Regions from separate parts of the Rhodococcoides fascians A25f genome, predicted to be linked through region 1. Evidence: riboswitches for the same ligand, from Rfam matches in the RefSeq annotation. Region 1 holds a riboswitch; each other region holds the start of a gene.
What was found. A riboswitch is a leader RNA that binds a small molecule or an ion and turns the genes downstream of it on or off. The one in region 1 is predicted to bind S-adenosylmethionine.

Region 2: it holds a riboswitch for S-adenosylmethionine, as region 1 does, so the genes downstream of both, BH93_RS17405 (bifunctional o-acetylhomoserine/o-acetylserine sulfhydrylase) here and BH93_RS05375 (amino acid ABC transporter permease) in region 1, are expected to answer to the same signal.
Region 3: it holds a riboswitch for S-adenosylmethionine, as region 1 does, so the genes downstream of both, BH93_RS04750 (aminotransferase class V-fold PLP-dependent enzyme) here and BH93_RS05375 (amino acid ABC transporter permease) in region 1, are expected to answer to the same signal.

The regions. Positions count from the first base shown of each region.
Region 1 covers NZ_CP049744.1:1,128,087-1,135,462, forward strand. Annotated here, with positions in the region: gene BH93_RS05360 (HAD-IIA family hydrolase) at 1-467, opposite strand, end outside; gene BH93_RS05365 (WhiB family transcriptional regulator) at 588-926, opposite strand; gene BH93_RS05370 (LLM class flavin-dependent oxidoreductase) at 1,152-2,483, shown strand; SAM riboswitch class I at 2,567-2,664, shown strand; gene BH93_RS05375 (amino acid ABC transporter permease) at 2,852-3,745, shown strand; gene BH93_RS05380 (amino acid ABC transporter ATP-binding protein) at 3,742-4,533, shown strand; gene BH93_RS05385 (transporter substrate-binding domain-containing protein) at 4,568-5,545, shown strand; gene BH93_RS05390 (FAD-dependent oxidoreductase) at 5,586-6,584, shown strand; gene BH93_RS05395 (GNAT family N-acetyltransferase) at 6,601-7,125, shown strand; gene BH93_RS05400 (MFS transporter) at 7,136-7,376, shown strand, end outside.
Region 2 covers NZ_CP049744.1:3,689,060-3,696,435, reverse strand. Annotated here, with positions in the region: gene BH93_RS17405 (bifunctional o-acetylhomoserine/o-acetylserine sulfhydrylase) at 1-1,017, opposite strand, end outside; SAM riboswitch class IV at 1,189-1,312, opposite strand; gene BH93_RS17400 (MFS transporter) at 1,664-2,806, shown strand; gene BH93_RS17395 (ABC transporter substrate-binding protein) at 2,821-3,876, opposite strand; gene BH93_RS17390 (response regulator transcription factor) at 4,042-4,716, shown strand; gene BH93_RS17385 (HAMP domain-containing sensor histidine kinase) at 4,716-5,687, shown strand; gene BH93_RS17380 (DUF4153 domain-containing protein) at 5,776-7,206, shown strand; gene BH93_RS17375 (DUF6412 domain-containing protein) at 7,246-7,376, shown strand, end outside.
Region 3 covers NZ_CP049744.1:1,006,765-1,014,140, reverse strand. Annotated here, with positions in the region: gene alc (allantoicase) at 1-619, shown strand, start outside; gene BH93_RS04760 (YbaK/EbsC family protein) at 647-1,120, shown strand; gene BH93_RS04755 (hypothetical protein) at 1,163-1,666, opposite strand; gene BH93_RS28110 (hypothetical protein) at 1,684-1,812, opposite strand; gene BH93_RS04750 (aminotransferase class V-fold PLP-dependent enzyme) at 1,822-3,153, opposite strand; SAM riboswitch class IV at 3,207-3,322, opposite strand; gene BH93_RS04745 (Pls/PosA family non-ribosomal peptide synthetase) at 3,519-7,376, shown strand, end outside.

The DNA of each region.
Region 1 (7,376 bases):
ACCGAACCGGTCGCCGGCAGCGAGCCCTCACGGGACGGTCCGGTGGCGTCGGGGTTGGTGGCGATGAAGCGCGAACCCTTCTCGACGAGACGAATGGCGGTGGTGATGGCCTCGAACGAGTACGTCCGGGTCTCGCCGAGCACCACGTAATCCGGGCTCGAGTCGGTGAGGGTGTAGCCGATGTCGTGCAGCGCGGTGGTCAGACCCGACTCGCCGACGACGTACGCGCTGCCGCCGGGCCGCTGATTGCCGAGGAACGTCGCGGTGGCGAGAGCGGAGGTCCAGATCGACTTCTCCGGAATGTCCAGACCGGTGAACGCGAGACGTGCGCGCAGGTCACGGGGGGTACGAATCGAATTGTTGGTCAGCACGATGAACGGAATCTCGTTGGCCTGCAGCTCGGCGAGGAACGTGTCGGCACCGGGGATCAGGTGATCCTCGTGCACGAGGACACCGTCCATGTCCATCAGATACGTCCACTGCTGGGGCTTCTCGGTTTCGCTCACCCTTCCATTGTGAACTACCGGGTCGAGCCGCAAGGTCGACTGCCGAACTATCGGGTCGTTCCGCCGGCTTCACTCCTGCTACTAGCTCGCCTGCCGTTCGTCGGCACGTCGGGAGTTGGCTCGGTGCTGTTGTCGCTCGCGGGCAGTCGTTCCGCCCCACACTCCGAACGGTTCGTTGGCTGCCAGCGCGAACCGTTTGCATGCGTCGAGCACTCCGCAGCCGGCGCACACCTGCTTGGCGCGATCCTCGCGTTGGCGACGTGCCGTTCGCCCCTCACCCGACGGGGAGAAGAAGATCTCCGAGTCCTGGCCTCGGCACAGTGCGTCGATCTGCCAGTCCCAGGATTCGGTGGTGGAGGAGATTCTGCGTTCGATCATGGCGATTGCGGTGTTCTTCGACGTGGCAGAGCTGTTCGGCATCGTGGCGACCCATTCCTTTCGTCGATGCTGTGCGAGACCCAGCCCACACAGAACGATTCGCTACCGAAAAGGCTCGCCGCGTCGTTGGCGCGACGCAATGGTTGAAATCAGGCTGATTCGAGGGGCTGTGCTCGGTGCGCTGCCGACGTCTGCGCGGTGTTCCGGCATGTGTCTTCGTGGCATGGTGGCGGTATGACTCGGCCGCTCAGGTTTTCCGCATTCGTCATGAACACCACGTCTCACATCGTGCACGGTGCGTGGCGTAGGCCGGAAGCAGAGCAGACGAATTTCGCGTCCCTCGAACACTGGGTCTCACTGGCCCGACTGCTCGAGCAGGGGAAGTTCGACTTCATCTTCTTCGCTGACGTCGTCGGCCTGTACAACGACCACCGAGGCTCGTCGCGCAAGTTCGTCGAGTCCGGATTGCAGATCCCGAGCCACGATCCATCCGTAGTTGCGTCGGCGATCGCTTATGCGACAGAACATCTGGGCATTGCGATCACGTCGTCGATCCTGCAGGAGCATCCCTTCAACTTCGCTCGCAAGATGTCCACCCTCGATCACGCGTCGCAGGGTCGGATTGCCTGGAACATCGTGACGAGTATGTCGGCCAACGCGTGGCGCAACTTCGGCTTCGGCGATCTGGCCCTGCACGAGGACCGATACGCCTGGGCGGACGAGTACGTCGAGGTGGTCTACAAGCTATGGGAAGGTTCCTGGGACGACGGAGCTCTGGTGCAGGACAAGGAGACCGGGGTGCACGCGGACTTCTCCAAAGTGCACACGATCGATCACGTGGGCAAGCGCTACCGCGTCGAAGGGCCGCATCTGTCTGCGCCGTCGCCGCAGCGCACGCCGGTGCTGTTTCAGGCAGGTTCCTCGCCGACGGGTCGACGCTTCGCGGCCCGAAATGCCGAAGCGCAGTTCATCGCGTCCCCGTCACCCGAGGCCGCCCAGGCGCTGATTGCCGACACACGGCGGCTGGTGGTCGACAATGGCAGAGCGGCACACGATCTCGAGTTCTACCAGGGGCTGTCATTCGTCATCGGGAGCACCGATGACGAGGCGCGGCGGAAGGAAGCGGAGCTGGACGAGTTCGTCGACGACGAGGCGATGATCGCGCATGCCGCCGGCGGAATCGGCATCGATCTCGGCTTCTACGATCTGGACACCCCGATCGGCGAAGTGCAGGGGGAGGGGTCGCAGAGCACGTTGGCGTGGCTTCGCGAAGCGATCACCGACAGAGAACCCACCGTTCGCGATCTCGCGCACATGCGGACTCGGAGCGGCCGGGTGGTGGGAACGCCCGAGTCCATCGCCGATCGTCTCGAACAGTGGCGCGACGCCGGTGTCGACGGGATCAACGTCATCAACTCCACCCTTCCCGGAAGCTACGTCGAGTTCGTGGAACACGTACTGCCGGTCCTGCAGCAGCGGGGGTTGGCCAAGCGTGAATACGAGACCGGCACCGTCAGGCGCAAGCTGACCGGTGTCGATCGCCTGCCCGACGCGCATCCCGCCGCCCGCTTTCGGGGAGCATTCGGCCGATCGCTCTGACGGCAAGGGTTGAAATCATCGTGATTTCAACCCGAAGTGACACTCGCACTTGACTTTTCAATCCCACGTTCTATACATTCCTGTCACCATCCAGAGCGACCGAGAGACCTTGGCTCGATGACGTCGCAGCAACCCCCTTCCTCGCCGAAGGTGTGGGTGCTACCGCCAGGACCGATGGAGGCACTGCTGATGAGCATCTGTACCTGTACGCACGCTTGACGATTCGCGTACTCACAGCTCGAATTCCTCGAAAGGCACACAGCGATGATCGCTGCCCATCCGGCCCGGCGGTTCCGGTGACTCAACTACAAGCTCGACCTGCGGCCTCGAACCCCGGTGACGACGCACAGGTCCCCGACGAGCAACTCGTGCTGGCCAGGAAATGGCATCCGTGGCGTTGGGTGATCAGCATCGCCACCCTGGTCGTGGTTGCCCAGTTCCTGCACGGCTTCGCCACCAATCCGGGTTGGGACTGGGGCACGTTCGCCCAGTACTTCACCGCGCAATCGGTGCTCTCGGCCCTGTGGCTCACCATCCAGCTCACGTTCTGGGGCACCCTGATCGGCTTCGCGCTCGGCATCGCCTTGGCGGTCGCGCGATTGTCGAACAATCCTGTCCTACAGGTGATTGCATGGTTCTACATCTGGGCGTTCCGATCCATTCCTCTGATCGTGCAGCTGCTGTTCTGGTTCAACATCGCGTATCTCTACCAAACCCTGTCGGTGGGAATTCCGTTCGGACCCAGCTTCTTCGAGTTCGACGTCAACAACGTCATCAGCGGGTCGACGGCTGCGATCGTCGGACTCGCTCTCCATCAGGCTGCATATTCCGCTGAGATCGTCCGCGCCGGTATCATCTCCGTAGATCAGGGACAGCTGGAAGCGTCTGCAGCACTGGGTATTCCGAAAAGGCGAGAGTTCTTCAAGATCATTCTTCCGCAGGCGATGCGAGGCATTCTCCCCAACGCGGCCAACGAGGTGATCAGCCTGTTCAAGGGCACCTCGATCGTCTCCGTCATGGCCATCGCCGAGCTGTTCTACCAGGTTCAAGTCATCTACGGACGAAGCGGCCGAGTGGTACCGCTGCTGATGGTGGCCACCGTCTGGTACATCATTCTCACCTCGATTCTGTCGGTGGTGCAGTACTACGTGGAGCGGCACTACGCCAAGGGAGCTGTCCGCACCGTCGAGCTGACGCCGATCCAGAAGCTGCGAACGAAGTTGGCCGAGATCACTCTCGCCCCGCGAGGAGCGACACGATGACCACACTCGATGCCACGACGACCGCGAAGACCTATGCCGTCGAGGTGCGCGGCGTACACAAGTCCTACGGTTCCCTCGAAGTGCTCAAAGGCGTCGACCTCGTCGTCCGGCCCGGGGAGGTCACCGCAGTCATCGGCCCGTCCGGATCCGGTAAATCGACCCTGCTGCGCATCATCAACCACCTCGAGAAAGTCGACCAGGGGACTGTCCGGGTAGACGGCGATCTGGTCGGCTACGAACGCAAGGGTGCCAAGCTGCACGAGCTGAGCAACCGTGAGATTCTGCGTCAGCGTTCGCAGATCGGGTTCGTGTTCCAGAACTTCAATCTGTTTCCGCACCTGACCGTGCTCGAGAACGTCGTCGAGGCTCCCATCTCGGCGCAGAAGCGTAAGCGCGTCGACGTCGAGCCCGAGGCGCTCGCGCTGCTCGAGCGGGTGGGTGTCGGCGCGAAAGCGCACGACTACCCGCGTCGGCTTTCCGGGGGCCAGCAGCAGCGAGTTGCCATCGCGCGAGCACTGGCGTTGCGTCCCAAAGTAATTCTGTTCGACGAGCCCACCTCGGCTCTCGATCCGGAGCTCGTCGGCGAGGTACTGGAAGTCATCCGCGGACTTGCCCGCGGTGGTGCCACGCTGGTGATCGTCACGCACGAAGTCGCCTTCGCACGCGACATCGCCGACACCATCGTGTTCATGGACGCCGGCGTCATCGTCGAACAGGGCACTCCTGCAGCGCTTCTCGACTCCCCGCAGTACGAGCGGACCAAATCTTTCCTCTCTCACGTTCTGTAGACCACCTCACTTCAGCGAAAGACGGACAACACTCATGTCGAAACCATCACGCAGGCTGACGGTCATGGCCGCAGCATTGGCCATCGTGGCGCTCACCGCGACCGCCTGCAGCGAACCCGAGGCCGAGTCGCAGGTCGTGACCGAGGACGGGCAAAGCTTCGACCTCACACCCGAGCAGACCGAAAGAGTCCGAGTCGACAAGGTCGACGAGATCGCCGCAAAAGTGCCACAGGCCATTCGAGATCGAGGCACGCTGATCGTCACCGGCGCGGGCGGAACTGCGCCGCCGCTGCGCTTCTACGCCACCGACGACACCTCCATCGTCGGATCCGAGGTCGACTTCTCTTACCTCGTCGGAGATATTCTCGGGCTGGACGTCGATCTGCAGGTTGCGGACTGGTCGCAGAACTTCGTCAAGATCGATTCCGGCGAGAACGATGTGTTCATCTCCAATGTCACGGTCACCGAGGAGCGAAAAGACAAGTACGACTTCGCCACCTACCGGCTCGACAATCTCGCCTTCGAGACCCAGAAGGACACCGACTGGAAGGTGGAGAAGCGTCAGGACATCGCCGGCAAGAAGATCGGCGTCGGGTCCGGCACCAACCAGGAACAGCTGTTGGTGGACTGGAACGAGGCGAATGTGGCCGAGGGTCTCGCGCCGGCCGAGCTGGCGTATTACCAGAACACCTCCGACTACTACTTGGCATTGGGATCCAAGCGCATCGACGGTTATCTCGGGCCGAACCCCTCTGCCGTCTACCACGCGGCAACCAGTGGGGAATCGAAGGTTGTCGGGACGTTCTCCGGTGCCGGCGATGCGTTGCAGGGTGAGATCGCGGTGCTGACGAAGAAGGACAACGGTCTCATCGAGGCCGTCCGTGAGGCACTGCAACATGCCATCGACGATGGCAGTTACCAGAAGGTGATCGATCGCTGGGGTCTGCAGTCCGAGGCCGTGTCCGAGTCCGTCATCAACCCGCCCGGGTTGCCTCGCAAGCCCGCAGCGTAGGAGCGCGGTGAAAGTAGTAGTAGTCGTCGGCGGCGGCATCATGGGCGCGTCGTCGGCGTGGCAGATTGCGCGACGCGGTCATGACGTCACTCTGCTCGAGCAGTTCGGGCCGGGGCACAAGAACGGTGCCTCGCACGGCAGCTCGCGAATTTTTCGGCACGCATATGCCGACGACAACTACGTGGCACTGGCCGCCCGGGCACACGGAATTTGGCGTGAGCTCGAAACCGCTACCGACACAGAGCTGTTGGACATCACAGGAGCCGTCGATCATGGAGATCCGAAGACGGTGAATCCGAGGATCGGTGCACTGGAGCGGGCAGGTCTGGAGTTCGAGGTGTTGGAACCCATTGCTGCGCAGCGACGGTGGCCAGGTCTTCGATTCGACACCACAGTGCTGTTCCATGCTGCGGCCGGGCGACTTCACGCCGATCACAGCGTCGCCGCAGCTGTAGCGGCAGCTCGCTCACGCGGTGCGACGGTCGAATACGAGAGTCCGGTGCGTGAGATCTCCGGCTCCGACGTGGTGACGGACACCCGCACCTACGTGGCCGATGTCGTCGTTCTCGCGGCGGGAGCATGGACGGCCGAGTTCGCGCCGTACGGTGCCACTCCGCCGTTGGTCACCACGCAGGAGCAGCCGGCGCATTTCGCGCCGTTGCTTTCCGACGAATTGTGGCCGAGCTTCATCCACCACCCCGGTGCACTTCTCGATACTGCCGGCATCTACGGGTTGTCGTCGCCCGACGGCGTCAAGATCGGCGAGCATGCCACCGGACCGGTCGTCGATCCGCACACCCGCGACTTCGCGGCCGATCCCGCGGGAGTCGATCGCCTGATCGAGTACGCGCGCACGTGGCTGCCGGGAGTGAACGCCGATACAGCCGAACCGCTGACGTGTCTGTACACCAGTACTCCCGATTCCAACTTCGCCGTCGGACGCAGTGGCAACACCGTTGTCGCTGCAGGATTCTCGGGCCACGGATTCAAGTTCGCCCCCGCGATCGGGGAACTGGTCGCAGATCTGGTCGACGGATAATCGAGACAGGAGGCACATGAGCGCAACGTTCGATCTGAACCCTCGCACTGGCGACACCGGTCGAGTACGGCTGAACTTCGTCGAAGTCGATCAGAACGATCCGCTTGCGGCACCTCTGCTGCAGGAGCTGGCGGCGGAGTATGCGTCCAGGTACGGCCGCAGTCCCGGCGTTCAATATCAAGAATTGAAGTCCTATCCCGCTCGAGAGTTCGCCCCTCCGGGCGGTGTGCTGGTGATGGCGTTGGACGACGGTGTTCCGGTTGCCGGCGGCGCGTACCGGCAATACGACTCGACTACCGCCGAGCTCAAGCGTATTTGGACCTCGAAGGCGCACCGTGGCAGGGGGTTCGGCAAACTCGTTGTGGCCGAGCTGGAACGCAGCGCACGCGATCGCGGATATCGCCGGGTGTATCTGACGACCGGCTGGAATCAGCCCGAGGCCGTGGCCCTGTACCTGTCAGCCGGATACACCCCATTGTTCGACCGGAGCTTGCCGTCCAAGACTGTCGGATCGCATCCCTTCGAGAAGAGTCTCGAATGAGATCGCTGCAGTGAGTTCCCCGCCCGGGACGCAGCTCGATACCAGAACCACGGGTACTACCGGAGAGGTATTCGTCTGCGCCGCAGCAGGGTTCACCACTCTGCTCGATTCGGCTGTCCTCGGCATCGGCATACCAGCGATTCGCGGTTCGCTCGGGGCCGGTACCGCAGAGGTCCAATGGATTCTGGCGAGCTACTCGCTGACGTTCGGGTTGGCGCTGGTCCCAGCAGGACGGCTCGGGGACGTGATCG
Region 2 (7,376 bases), 2.6 Mb from region 1:
GTTGATCGAGACGACGTCGTCGCGGCCGGCGAGGAACTCGGCCACCTTCTGTGCGTTCGCCACGTGCCGCTCGATTCGGAGGCTCAACGTCTCGATACCTTGGCTGATGAGGAAGGCGTTGAACGGGGAGACCGCCGCACCGATGTCACGCAGCAACTGCACGCGTGCCTTCAATGCGAATGCAGGCGCGCCGAGATCTGCGAAGACCACACCGTGGTAGCTCGGGTCCGCGGTGGTGAAGTTGGGGTGACGGCCCTGCGTCCAATCGAAGGTGCCACCGTCGACGATGACGCCCGCGATCGCCGTGCCGTGCCCGCCCAGGTACTTGGTCGCCGAATGCACGACGATGTCGGCACCGTGCTTCAACGGCTGTAGCAGGTACGGCGTCGCCACCGTGTTGTCCACGATCAACGGGATGCCGTTCTCGTGGGCCACCGCCGAGATGCCGGGGATATCGAGAATGTCGTTCTTCGGGTTGGAGATCGACTCGCCGTAGAAGGCCTTGGTCGACGGCGTGATCGCGGCTCGCCACTGCTCGAGATCATCGGGATCGTCGACGAACGAGACGGTGATGCCCAGCTTGGGGAGCGTGTAGTGGAAGAGGTTGTACGTGCCGCCGTACAGCCGCGGGCTCGAGACGATGTGGTCGCCTGCCTCCGCGAGATTGAGAATCGCGAACGTCTCGGCCGCCTGACCCGACGCGAGCAACAGCGCCGCGACGCCACCCTCGAGAGCGGCGATGCGCTGCTCCACGACGTCCTGGGTGGGGTTGATGATGCGGGTGTAGATGTTGCCCGGCTCTGCGAGTCCGAACAATGCGGCCGCGTGATCGGTGTTGTCGAACGTGTACGAGGTGGTCTGGTAGATCGGCAATGCACGGGCGTTGGTAGCGCCGTCCGGGGTCTGACCCGAGTGGATCTGCTTGGTCTCGAAACTCCAGTTGGCCGCCGGGTCGGTGAACGGATCCTCGGTGGGTGCTCCGGTGGCGTCGACGATGTCGGGGGTCGAATCGGTCATGGCTGGTGATACTCCGTTTTCTGAAACGAGTCTGTCTAAGACGAATCGAATGTCGAATGATGCTCGAGAAGTCGAGCGTTACGGGGCGTATCGGTACAGCAACACATGCGAGAACCTCCTGACAGGCCTCGGCCCCAGGAGGCCGAAGATTCAGTGGGTCCGCTGCCTGCGGACCCGCGCTTGTCGATTCGGCACTCGGCGTGCCGGATCGGCCCGGTCGTTCACCCGGGGCACCCCACCGCGGTTGGAGGGTTGCCGGCCAGCAAGCCGGGGCTCGATGCTGGCACTCATGACCTGGCGAAGATCTTAGCGGGTGCGGACGTGTCACAGGAACAAGGGCTCGGTGCGGCGGCCGGTGGAACTCGAGCAGATGCTCGGGTGAGGACAATCACCGCGCTGCGACTCGAAAACAGGTTGCCCGAGGGAAGACAATGGTCGGGTTGGCTGTTCTCTTACTCGGTTGCGCTCTGCTGAATCGATTCGGCCGGCCACCGTTCTTGTTGCTCCATTCCACGATCGAAACGAAGGTAGTACCGCTGTGACTGTCACCGATTCCGCTCTTTCCCGAGTCAGCGCTGTGCGCGGCAAGGTCTCGAGTGGTCTGAGCGTCAGTCATCGACCGCACTCGACCCGTCGCAGGCTCGCCATGTTGGCCCTGTCCATCGGCGGCTTCGGCATCGGCACCACGGAATTCGCGTCGATGGGCTTGCTGCCGGACATCGCCACCACGATGGGGATCTCCGAGCCCTCCGCGGGCCACATGATCTCTGCCTACGCGCTCGGCGTCGTGGTCGGTGCGCCCACCATCGCTGCCCTGGCTGCGCGCGTTCCCCGGCGGATGTTGCTGCTGGTGTTGATGGTCGCCTTCACTCTGGGCAACCTCGGAACGGTATTCGCACCCAGTTTCAACGAGCTCGTCGCCTCGCGATTCGTCGCGGGCCTGCCGCACGGTGCGTACTTCGGAGTGGCCGCGCTGGTGGCTGCCCACCTCGCCGAACCAGGTAAACGAGCCAAAGCCGTCGCGATGGTGATGATGGGTCTCTCGGTCGCCAACGTCGTCGGCGTACCGGTGGCAACCTGGATCGGGCAGGCGCTGGGTTGGCGCAGCGCGTTCGCTCTCGTGGCGGTCATCGGTGCCCTCACCGTCGCCGCGCTCGCTGTGTGGATGCCGCGACTCGACGCCATGCCGACCACCAGCCCCATCACCGAGCTCGGTGCACTGCGTCGCAGCCAGGTGTGGATGACCCTGTTCGTGGGCATCGTCGGATTCGGTGGCATGTTCGCGGTGTACACCTACATCGCGTCGACGTTGACCGATGTCGCCGGTCTCGCTCGCGCGCTCGTTCCGGTCGCCCTGATGATCTATGGACTCGGAATGGTCGCCGGCAACTACGCCGGTGGCTGGCTGGCAGACCGGTACCAGCTCAAGGGCACCTTCGTCGGGCTGGCCGCAACTGCAGTGTTCCTGGCGCTGTTCGTGGCAGCGGCACACAATCCGATCACTGCTCTGCTTCTGGTGTTTCTGATCGGCGCATCCGGCTCCTCGGTGGTTCCCGGTCTGCAGACGAGGTTGATGGACGTGGCCGAGGACGCCCAGACGCTGGCCGCATCGCTGAACCACGCCGCATTCAACCTGGCCAATGCCATCGGTGCGGCAGTCGGTGGCGCCGTGATCGCCGCCGGCTTCGGCTACACGGCACCCGCCGCTGTCGGCTCCGGCCTGGCGGTGGCCGGTCTCGGTGTGCTGGCCACCGCCAAGTGGATGGACAAGCGCGCGGCCGCACAGTAGGCCGCCCGGTCCTGTCAGCTGGTGATCGTCGCTGCCGTTCCGCCGAGTGCTTCGGTCAGCGCTGGGGTCAGCTTGTCGATGACGTACGGCAGGCTCAGCACGCTGGTGAAGTAGATCGCACCGGCCGTCACCCCGTCGGTGAAGACCAGGTTGCCGTCCTGCACCGGCTTCAGTGCGTTGTACACCGCTTCTTTCTCCAACTGGGCGCGGTCGCCGGGCCCTTCGGTTCCCCAGATCAACACGTCGGCGACGTTCAGTACAGACAGGTTCTCCAGCGGAATACTGGCCTGAGCGCTACCGTCGGCCGGAACGTACGCGTCGATGTCGTCGGGGATCGCGAATCCGAGCTTGGTGAGAAAGTCTGTGCTCAGTCCGTCCTGGTACGCAATCGCCTTGCCCTCGTAGAACGCGTTCTGCAAGAAGATCGCCTTCTTGCCGGCAAACTCGGGGTGTGCGGCAGCGGCGTCCGCGAACTTCTGGTTCACTCCGTCGATCAACGCATCGACCTCGGTCTTCTGGCCCAGTGCGCGTCCGATCTTCTCGGCCTGGACGTCCCATGGCTCGAAGTAGGCGGTCGACGCGTCGGACTGCGCGAGCGTCGGTGCGATGTCGCTGAGCGTGTTGTACGTGTCCGCCGTCAGGCCGGCATTGGTGGCGATGATCAGATCGGGCTCGAGTGCGGCAATCTTCTCCGTCTCGAATCCATCGTCGTTCGAGAGCACTTCTGGCTGCGCGTCGCCCAGCGCTGCCTGAGCCCAGGGCCAGGTTGCGTACGGCTGTTCGCCGTACCACTCCGTGACGCCGACGGGTATGACGCCGAGCGCCAGCACGGTGTCCTGCTCGGTGTACCCCGCCACGACGATGCGAGTGGGTTCCTCGGGAACGACGGTCTCACCGAACGCGTGCTCGATCGTGACCGGAAATGCGGACGAGTCGGACGAGGAGCCCGTGTTCGCCCCTCCGGCAGGCGACGCCTCGTCACTCGAGTTCGAGCAAGCACTGAGCAGTCCTGCGGTGGTCAGCGCTATCGCGCACACCGCAAGAGTCGTACGTAGTGGTCGGAAGTGCATCGAGACGCCTTTCGGGAGGGTTGGCTAACAAACGGAAGGATAGCCGACCCTAAATTGGACGTGCGGCCGAGTTCGGGATCGACCCGACGGTCCGGCTCGAACCTTCACCGAACCTCCACATTTCCCGACGGACTCCTCCATCTGCGCCCTCTAGGGTCAGTTCTCATGAGCCGCACAGTTCTCGTCGTGGACGACGAGCCCACGATCTCCGAGGCCGTAGCGGCGCGACTCCGCGGCGAGGGGTACCAGGTCGTCACCGCAGCCGACGGGCCCGCCGCCGTCGAGGCCTGTGCGCGATTCGATCCCGACCTCGTGGTTCTGGACCTGATGCTGCCCGGTTTCGACGGGCTCGAGGTGTGCCGCCGCATTCAAGCGTCACGGCCGGTGCCGGTGTTGATGCTGACGGCCAAGTCCGACGAGACCGACATGCTCGTCGGCCTGGGCGTCGGCGCGGACGACTATCTGGGCAAGCCGTTCAGCATGCGAGAGTTGGTCGCTCGCGTGCACGCGCTGATTCGCCGCGCCGAGCGATCGGCGACCGCCGAGACCCACTCCGTCCGTATCGGCGACCTGCAGATCGATCACCGTGAACGACGCGTGTCCAACGAATCCGGCGACATCCATTTGACCAGAACGGAATTCGACATCCTAGCTTATCTCGCTGCTCGTCCTCGTACCGCGGTCTCTCGCGAGACCCTGCTGTCGCAATTGTGGGGCTGGGACGATTCCGCGAGCAGTCGAACCGTCGACTCTCACGTGAAAGCATTGCGCCGCAAACTCGGTGGCGATCTCATTCGTACGGTGCACGGTGTCGGGTATGCCGTGGAGTCGCCGCGATGATGCGCGTGCTGCCGCGCCCGCTGGATCCCTTGCGCTCGTTCAAGCTCAAGGTGTCGTTCGTCGTGGGCACTGTGTTGGTGTTGGCCAGTGTCGTCTTCTGGATCGGGGCGGGTTGGCAATTTCGCTACACACTGCTCGCGGCGCTCGTGGTCTCCTTGGCCGCAACACAATTCGTCGCGCACGGAATGACGTCGCCGCTGCGCGAGATGACCTCGGCGGCCAAGGCGATGGCGCGTGGCGACTACTCGAAACGCGTGCGGGCCACCTCGCGGGACGAGGTGGGAGAGCTCGCCACCGCATTCAACACCATGGCAGACGATCTGGAAGCCGCAGAAAAGTATCGCCGTGAACTGATCGGCAACGTCTCGCACGAGTTGAAGACGCCCATCGCTGCCCTGCAGGCCGTGCTCGAGAACATGGTCGACGGGGTGACCGACGCGAATCCCACAACGCTGTCGGTGGCGCTGAGTCAGACCGAGAGACTCGGTGATCTGGTCAGCGAACTGCTCGACCTGTCGCGGGTGGAGGGCGGTGTTCTCACCATTGCCCCGGAGGAGTTCGCGGTGCGGCAATTCCTCGAGGATGCGACCTCCGTTCACCGTGAACGAGTGTCGATCGTCGTCTCGCCCGCCGATTCGACCGTCGTGGCCGACCGATCTCGCATGACCCAGGTGATCACCAACCTCGTCGACAACGCCGTGCGGCATTCCCCATCTTCGAGCACCGTGACACTGCGGGCCCATCGAATCGTCGGAGCGTATGCATTCGACGTCGTCGACCAGGGCCCCGGTATTGCGCTCGCCGATCGCCATGCGGTGTTCGATCGGTTCACTCGCGGCGGATCCACCGACGGCGGAACAGGTCTCGGCCTCGGCATCGCCCGCTGGGCCACCGAACTGCACGGTGGAACCATCGAAGTTCTCGACAGCGAGTTCGGCTGCCACATCAGAGTGGCCATCCCCGAGCATTGACTTTCTCGATCCATCCGAACCGCGACTGCTCGTCTCCGGACTGCAGCCGCCGACCTTCCATGCCCGAAACACAGAAAAGGGACGAGCCATGAGCACGATCGACATTCCGATTCATCCGAGAACGAAGCACGGGCGCTTTCCCTGGGGGCCGCGCACCTGGCCGGTGCTGCGGTATTCGCAGCCCCCTCGTGCGGCGCTCATGGGGTCGGCTCTTGCTGGACTGATCGGTGCCGTGACGTTGGTGGACAACACGTTCGGTGTGCTGATCACTGCCGTGACCTTCGTGGTCGTTGTGCTTGCAGCACGCAGCGGCAGGCTATCGCGGTGGGAATGGGCCGGCGTGGCAGGAGTGCTGGCACTGGCGAGTGTGTCTGCACTGCGAGCGGCCGAGTGGATCGTGACGATGTCGACGACGCTTGCCATCGTGGTCGCGGTGGTGGCGCTCTCCCGTGCCTGGACGTGGACGGGAATCGCACTCGGCGCTCTCTTGCCGTTGTTTCTGCCGGTGCGCGTGGCTCGGTGGACCCGACGCGGAGCCGGTTCGATCGATCTGGAGGGGCCGCGGCCGGTGCGGATCGGCATGGTGGCCGTCGTGACCGTTGCGCTCTGCGTCGTGTTCGCGGCGTTGTTCGGTGCGGCCGACAAGCGGTTCGCGGATGCACTGGGCGCGGTGACGCCCGAGTTCGACGCCGCATCGATCGTCGGACGCACCCTCGTCTTCGTGCTCACCGCAGCAGGTGCGCTGGCCGTGGCGTACGTTGCCCTGCATCCGCCTCGGTTCGATCGCCTCGCACCGTCGCCGCGTCGAACACTGCAGTTGTGGGAGTGGATGGTTCCCCTGGGGGCGGTGGTGGCGCTGTTCGTCGTCTTCGTCGGTTTCCAGGTGCCGACGCTGTTCGGCGGCCAGGGGCACGTTCTGACCACCGAGGGTCTGACCAACGCCGAGTACGCGCGGCAGGGCTTCTGGCAGTTGCTCGCGGTGACGGTGCTGACTTTGCTCGTCATCGCAGTCACCGTGACCAAGGCCGAGCGCATCGCCCGGCGCGACCGGATTGCGTTGCGTGCCCTGTTGGGCGTGCTGTGTGTCTTGTCGATGGTGATCGTGGCGTCGGCGCTGCATCGAATGTCGTTGTACGAGGAGCAGTACGGGTACACCACTCTGAGGTTGTTCGTCACGGCCGTCGAGTGGTGGCTGGGATCGGTGTTCGTGCTCCTGCTCGCCGCTGGTGTGCGGATGTCGGGTCGCTGGATTCCACGAGCAGTGGGCGTAGGGGCCGTACTCACCGTGCTCGCATTGGCGGCCCTGAATCCCGATGCGTACATCGCGCGTCACAACGTGGAGCGATTCGAGCAGACCGGGCGTATCGATGTCCGCTACCTGAGTGGGTTGTCGTCCGACGCCGACGCGGAGCTCGATCGATTGCCCGATTTCACACGAGCGTGTGTGCACGGCCGCGGCCTGGCGCGAGTGGGCAACGCATGGCAACAGTGCACAGACCCGTCGGTATCTGTACCCTGAGCAACGACTCGGATCAGCGGCACACCAAGGAGGTGGGGGATGGGATACCAGAACTTCGTCGTCACCTCGCTGCTTCTTCTGTCGCTGCTGCTGACGACGCCGGCCGGAACAGCGGACGTTGCACTCGTTCTCGTTGCCGCACTGGCGGTCCTGATGGTGCTCGCGCACCG
Region 3 (7,376 bases), 120 kb from region 1:
CACGCAGACCGAGTGGACCACCATCGTCGCCCGTAGTCCGGTCAACGGTGACAGCGAGAACAGATTCCAGGTCGCCTCCGACGCTCGGTGGACGCACGTGAAGCTGTCGATCTATCCCGACGGCGGAGTGGCTCGCCTGCGAGTCCTCGGCCGCGGCAAGCCCGACCCCAAGTTCCTCGCGGCCGGGCCGGTCGACCTGGCCGCCCTCGAGAACGGTGCCTACGTCTCGGCATGCTCCAACATGTTCTACAGCTCCCCCAACAATCTGCTGTTCCCCGGTCCTCCGCGGTCGATGGGCGAGGGCTGGGAGACCTCGCGTCGACGCAACGATGCGAACGACTGGGTCCAGGTGCAACTGGCGGGCACCGGACTCGTCCGCCTCGCCGAGCTCGACACCACGTGCTTCCTCGGCAATGCGCCGGGTGCCGCATCGTTGCGCGGACGGCTCGGTGACGGCGAATGGATCGAGCTGTTGCCGAGAACGACGTTGCAGCCCGACACCCGGCATCGCTTCGTACTCGACCACGAGACTCCGGTCTCGGAGGTTCGGATGGACATCTTCCCCGACGGCGGGATGGCGCGATTGAGACTGTTCGGTGATCTCGACACATCTGCGTAAACGAGGCTGGGGCAATAGGGTTGGTTCATGTCCCGGCTACTTCATCCGAATGCAGCCCATGTGGCCGACACTCTGATTTCACGTGGTCATCACGGAGTGGTGGTGAACAGTCCGGAGGGCACCCACACTGCCGCCGATGCCGCTGCGGCACTGGGTGTCGAGGTGGGTGCGATCGTGAAGTCGATGGTGTTTCTGCTCGACGACGAGCCGGTGCTGTTGCTCGTGTCCGGAGCGCACAATGTTCATCTCGAGCACACCGGTGAGCGTCTCGGTGGCAGGTTGGCACGGGCGGATCTCGACACGGCCAAACACGCGACCGGGCAGCCGATCGGTGGTATCGCACCGGTCGGCCACCCCACGAACCTGGACACTTTCGTCGACCAGGATCTGGCCGGTCACGCCGAGGTGTGGGCCGCGGCAGGCCACACCAACACGATCTTTCGATCGACGTACACCGAATTGTTGCGGATCACCGCGGGCTTGGCCATCGACGTCACCTGACCCCCGACGCCCTGAAGACGCGAGACCTCAGGACACGAGCCCTCAGGATGCGAGGGTCGGGGCGATGCGCGATGCTCCGAGGACTTCGTCGACGGCATCGACGTCGAACCGAGTTCCGCGCGATCCGAGCAGCGGCAGCACCCCGGAGCTCAGGAATGTCGACTGCCGATTCACATCGTCGTGGACCTGCAACGTCACCCCGTCGGCGACGTCGGCCGCGGTGACGTCGGAGATCAGACTGGCCAATCCCGATGGTGTACCGACGTAGCGGACGGACGACGGGCTGATCGGCGCGTCCAGTCCGGCGAACTCGCGACGAGCCGTCCGAGCATCGGCCGCGATGTGGATCTCGAGGTCGAGGAACACAGCTGTACCGTCGGCCGACTCGCCGCGCTCGACGGTTTCGGCGCGTAGCCGCGCGCGTTGCTGCTGCGCTTCCCGCAGGTCGGAGGCCTGGATTCGGACGATGTCCGCGTCCGGAGCCACGGTCAGTTCGGACCAGATCGCATCGAATTCGACAGCGACGCGAGTGTGGTTGTGCGACATGAGTGGTGGTCCTGATTCTAGAAGTCGGAGAACGCATTCGGTCGGAGCGGAGCCGAAATCGAACACGAGCCGGACGCAGTGCGGCACAGATCCACGTATCTGTTGCACCAGTGGCGGTTGCCCAGCCACGCGACACTCACGGTCATGACGCCATGCTAACCGTCCGAGGGGGTGCACGGGGATCCAACCCCGGCGGCCCCGTCGACCAGGCCCGGAAAGGGTCGAGGGTCCGGCACGGGGTTCCACCAGCCGCCGTCCTCTTCGTAGTGCCAGTCCGGCCCGGACTCCACCAGGGCGGCGAGTGCGTCGACGAGCCGGTCGACATCGGCCGAGGAACTGCCGAGGCCGATGCTGGCTCGAACCGCGCCGTCTGCATGGCCCAGCCGGCGGAGCAGTGGATGCGCGCAGAACTTTCCGTCCCGCACGCCGATGCCGTGCTCGGCCGAGAGATACGCAGCCACCTCACCCGGGTCGCGTCCGGCCACCGTGAAGGTGACGATGCCGACGGTGTCGGGCGCGTCGGCCCACACCTGCAGTAGTTCGACGCCCTCCAGATCCGCCAGGCCGGCCCGCAGTCGGGACGACAATTCGTGCTCGTGTGCCTGCAGCTCGGCGTCGTCGAATCCCGCGATGGCCTCACAGGCTGCAGCCAGTGCGGCAACTCCGAGCACGTTGGGAGTGCCTGCCTCGTGCCGCTGAGGTGCTGGGGCCCACTCCGTGTGGTCGATGCTCACGCTGCGTACCGCGCCGCCACCGGCCAGGTGAGGCTCACCGGCGTCGAGCCAATCACGCGCGCCCACAAGCACTCCCGCACCGAACGGTGCGTACAGCTTGTGCCCGGAGAAGGCGAGGTAGTCCACGCCGAGGGCAGCGATGTCGATGCGGCGATGCGGAACCAGCTGAGCTCCGTCCACCGCGATCCGCGCGCCGTGCCGATGTGCCAGAGCTGCGAGTTCCGCAATGGGAAGAACCTCGCCGGTGACGTTCGATGCACCCGTGATCGCCAGCAGTGCAGCAGGTTTCACGGCCAGCTCGGCGTCGAGACGGTCGATGGTCTCGGCAAGTGTCGACGCGGCCACCACGACGCGGCGATCACGCCACGGAAGCAGGTTCGCGTGGTGCTCGATATCGAGCACCACGGTGTCGCCCGGCACACACGCGGCCAGCAGATTGAGCGAGTCGGTGGTGTTCCGCGTGAAAACCACCACCGAATCCTTCTGCGCACCAACAAAATCGGCGACGGTCACCCGAGCCTTCTCGTAGGCAGCCGTCGAGACGCGCGAGGCGTAGCCGGCACCTCGATGCACGCTCGAGTAGAACGGCAGCAGTTCGGCGATCCGATCGGTCACTGCCGCCAGGGCCGGCGCGCTGGCCGCGTAGTCGAAGTTGGCGTAGGTGCACGTGCCACCCTGCACCAGGGGTACCTGCAGATCCGTGCCCGAAACAGGGGCAAAAGGAGCACAGGGGCGGGAAAGTACAGATGTCATGACAGATCAAGCCCTCACGTTCGAGGGACCCGCAACCGAAGAGTTCGTGAACGAGTCCGCGCTTGCCGCGCCGGTTTTCCGGCAACAGCCTGGTCGTCACCCGGAGCACCCCACCGCGGAGGAGGGTTGCCGACCAGCTAGCCGGGGCTTGATGCTGGTACTCGTGACCGTGGACAGAACCTTTGCAAACCCGCTGCGGTTTTGTCAACCCGGGACTCACACGTGTGCAGCAGTAGGATTTCCGCGGTGGGAACGCGCGCTCGTTCACCTGCTGGCAAACAGAACGTGAGATAACCAACGGCGCTGCTGCTCACCAGCACCACAGAGTCACTTGCCAACGAATCGATAAGGACGCCCGGTTGTCTGTGCATCAAGAGAACGATCTGCCGGGTTCGAGCGCGGACATCGCGCCTGCACCGGCGGCGTTTCTTCGCTCGTCTCTCGCTCCTCCCGCCCGGACGCTCATCGACGTTCTCCGCGACACCGCCCATCGTTTTCCCGACGCCCCCGCCATCGACGACGGTGCCGTGTCGGTCAGCTACTCCGAATTGTTGGACGACATCGCCGAGGGTGCCAAGTGGCTCGCCGATGCCGGCGTCCGGCGCGGCGATCGCGTCGGCATCCGCATGCCGTCGGGTTCCTTTTCGCTCTACGTGGCCATTCTGTCCATCCTCGCGGCCGGTGCTGCCTACGTTCCGGTCGACGCGGACGACCCCGAAGAGCGCGCCGAGCTGGTCTTCGGGGAGGCCAAGGTGACGGCCATCGTCACCGCAGGCGGTATCGCGGCCGGTACTGCCCCCAAGCAGGACATCCCCCAGGACGAACCCGAACACAGCGCTGTGCCACCCACTCCCGAGGACGATGCGTGGGTCATCTTCACCTCGGGTTCCACCGGCACACCCAAGGGCGTTGCGGTCAGTCATCGCAACGCGGCGGCGTTCGTCGACGCCGAAGCGCGCATGTTCCTGCAGAAGGATCCACTGGGCCCCGGCGACCGCGTGCTCGCCGGCCTGTCGGTGGCGTTCGACGCGTCGTGCGAGGAGATGTGGTTGGCGTGGCGACACGGTGCGTGCCTTGTGCCCGCGCCGCGTTCGCTGGTGCGGTCCGGCTTCGATCTCGGTCCGTGGCTCGTCTCCCGCGACATCAGTGTCGTCTCGACGGTGCCGACCCTCGCGTCGCTGTGGCCCGCGGTCGCACTGGAGGCGGTGCGGCTGCTCATCTTCGGCGGTGAAGCATGCCCCCCGGAGCTGGCCGAGCGACTCGCCGTCGAGGGCCGCGAGGTCTGGAACACCTACGGCCCCACCGAAGCAACGGTCGTCGCGTGCGCGGCCATCATGGACGGGAAGGGTCCCGTCCGCATCGGATTGCCGTTGGACGGGTGGGACCTGGCTGTGGTCGACGCGTCGGGCGCTCCGGTACAGGTCGGTGACATCGGAGAACTCGTCATCGGCGGCGTCGGACTGGCGCGGTATCTCGATCCGGCCAAGGACGCCGAAAAGTATGCGCCCATGCCCTCACTCGGATGGGAGCGGGCGTATCGGAGCGGCGATCTGGTCAAGCTCGAGCTCGAAGGCCTGCTCTTTCAGGGCCGCGCCGACGATCAGATCAAGCTCGGTGGTCGACGCATCGAACTCGGCGAGATAGACAATGCGCTGCAAGCACTTCCGGGTGTCAGCGGTGCTGCTGCGGCCGTGCGCAAGACCGGTGCGGGAAACTCGGTTCTGGTCGGCTACCTCGCCAGCACCGACCCCGATTTCGATCTCGAGGCCGCCCGAACACTGTTGGCCGAGCAGCTTCCGTCGGCGCTCGTACCGCGCCTCGCATTGGTCGACGAGATGCCCACGCGCACCTCGGGCAAAGTCGACCGCAACGCTCTGCCTTGGCCACTGCCCGGCTCGGCTGGTGCGTCGGCGCTCGGCGGCACGGCAGGGTGGGTGGCGCAGCTGTGGACCAACATCCTCGGTGCTCAGGTATCGGACGAGAACGCCGATTTCTTCGCCAACGGCGGCGGATCGCTCTCGGCCGCGCAACTGGTGACGGCATTGCGTGAGCGGTTCCCCGAGGTCACCGTCGCGCAGTTGTACGACCACCCCCGATTGGGTTCGCTCGCACAGTATCTCGACGACCTGAAGCCGGTCGTCGAGGCCGTTCCACGTGAGGTCGCCCCCACTTCGCGCACCGCCCAATGGGCGCAGATTCTGGCGACGGTTCCGTTGACCACCTTGACCGGGTTGCAGTGGGTCACCTGGCTGGGGTTGCTGTTCAACGTCATGTCGTGGTTCGGCGACGTGTCGTGGGCTCCGACGCTGTCGTGGTGGTGGATTCTGCTCGCATTCGTCCTGTTCATCACGCCGGTCGGGCGGATGGCAATTTCGGTGATCGGATCTCGCGTCCTGTTGGCCGGGTTGAAACCCGGTGCATACAAGCGCGGCGGGAGCATGCACATAAGGCTTTGGGCGGCAACACGATTGACCGATGCCAGCGGTGCCTCCAATCTTTCGGGTGCACCGTGGATGGTCTATTACGCGCGCGCTCTCGGTTCGAAGATCGGCAAAGGCGTCGACCTGCATACGCTGCCGCCGGTCACCGGCATGCTCGAGCTGGGCGACGGCTGTTCCATCGAGCCCGAGGTGGATCTGTCCGGGCACTGGATCGACGGCGATCTCGTCTACATCGGCGGCATCGAGATCGGTGCCGGGGCCACCGTCGGCGCCCGCTCGACACTTCTGCCCGGAACCAAGGTCGGCAAGAACGCGGTGGTCACCGCCGGCTCTGCCGTCGTCGGACGAGTGAAGGCCGGGCAGATGTGGTCCGGTTCGCCTGCGCAGAAGGTCGGCAAGGCCGATCATCCGTGGCCCGCCGAGACACCTCCGCGCGCGACCCATTGGGTGTTCGCGTACGGCGTCGCATCCCTGTTCCTCTCGGGCATGGCACTGTTCTCCATCGGTGTCAGCCTGGTGCTCATGGGCTGGTGGATTCACACTGCCGACTCCGTGCTCGACGCCTTCCAACGTGGACTGGTGATGTTGCCCGTCGCCACTCTGGTGTCGCTGGCGGTGTTCGCACTGATCACCGTTGTCGCAGTCCGGTTGCTCAGCATCGGACTCGTCGGCGGATACCACCCCGTGCGCAGCCGTATCGGCTGGCAGGTCTGGGCCACCGAACGGTTGATGGACTCGGCGCGCACGTTCCTCTTTCCGCTCTACGCATCGTTGCTGACGCCGCACTGGCTCCGACTCCTCGGTGCGAAGATCGGCAAGGACGTCGAAGCGTCGACCGTGCTGATGATCCCCAAGTTCACCACCGTCGCCGACGGCGCGTTCCTGGCCGACGACACCATGGTCGCCAGCTACGAACTCGGCGGCGGCTGGATGCATCTGGGCGACGCCAAAGTGGGCAAGCGGGCGTTTCTCGGTAACTCCGGCATGACCGGGCCAGGACGAACCGTTCCGAAGAACGGCTTGGTCGCGGTGCTGTCGGCGACGCCGGACAAGGCGAAGTCGGGCTCGTCGTGGCTCGGCAGCCCACCGGTGCGATTGCGCCGGGCGGCCGGTAGCGCGGACTCGTCGCGCACGTTCGATCCGCCCAGGAAGTTGAAGATCGCCCGTGCACTCGTCGAGACGTGCCGGTTGATTCCTGTCGTCGTGACGTTCGGCATCGGGCTCGGGGTGCTGTTCGGGCTCACCGCCATCGCCGACTCCGTCGGCTACTGGTTGGCTGCGCTGCTCAGTGGCGTCGTGCTGCTCGTCGCCGGTTTCGTGGCTGCGGCAGTGTCGGCGTTGGCGAAGTGGTTGTGGGTGGGCCGGATCGGCAAGACCGACCACCCGCTGTGGAGTTCGTTCGTGTGGCGCAACGAGGTGGCCGACACGTTCGTCGAGACCGTCGCCGCGCCGTGGTTCGCGCGCGCAGCCGAGGGCACCGCCGTCCTGAACATGTGGCTGCGGTGGCTCGGCGCGGACATCGGCCGCGGTGTCTGGTGTGAGACGTACTGGCTGCCGGAGGCCGATCTGGTGACGTTGGCCGACGGTGCGACGGTCAACCGAGGGTGCGTTGTGCAGACGCACCTGTTCCATGATCGGATCATGTCCATGGACACTGTCGATCTCGGCGCAGGCGCAACTCTGGGACCGCACTGTGTCGCATTGCCCGCTTCGGGTATAGGTGAAGGTGCGACGGTGGGGCCTGCCTCCCTGGTGATGCGCGGCGATACGGTTCCCGCGCAT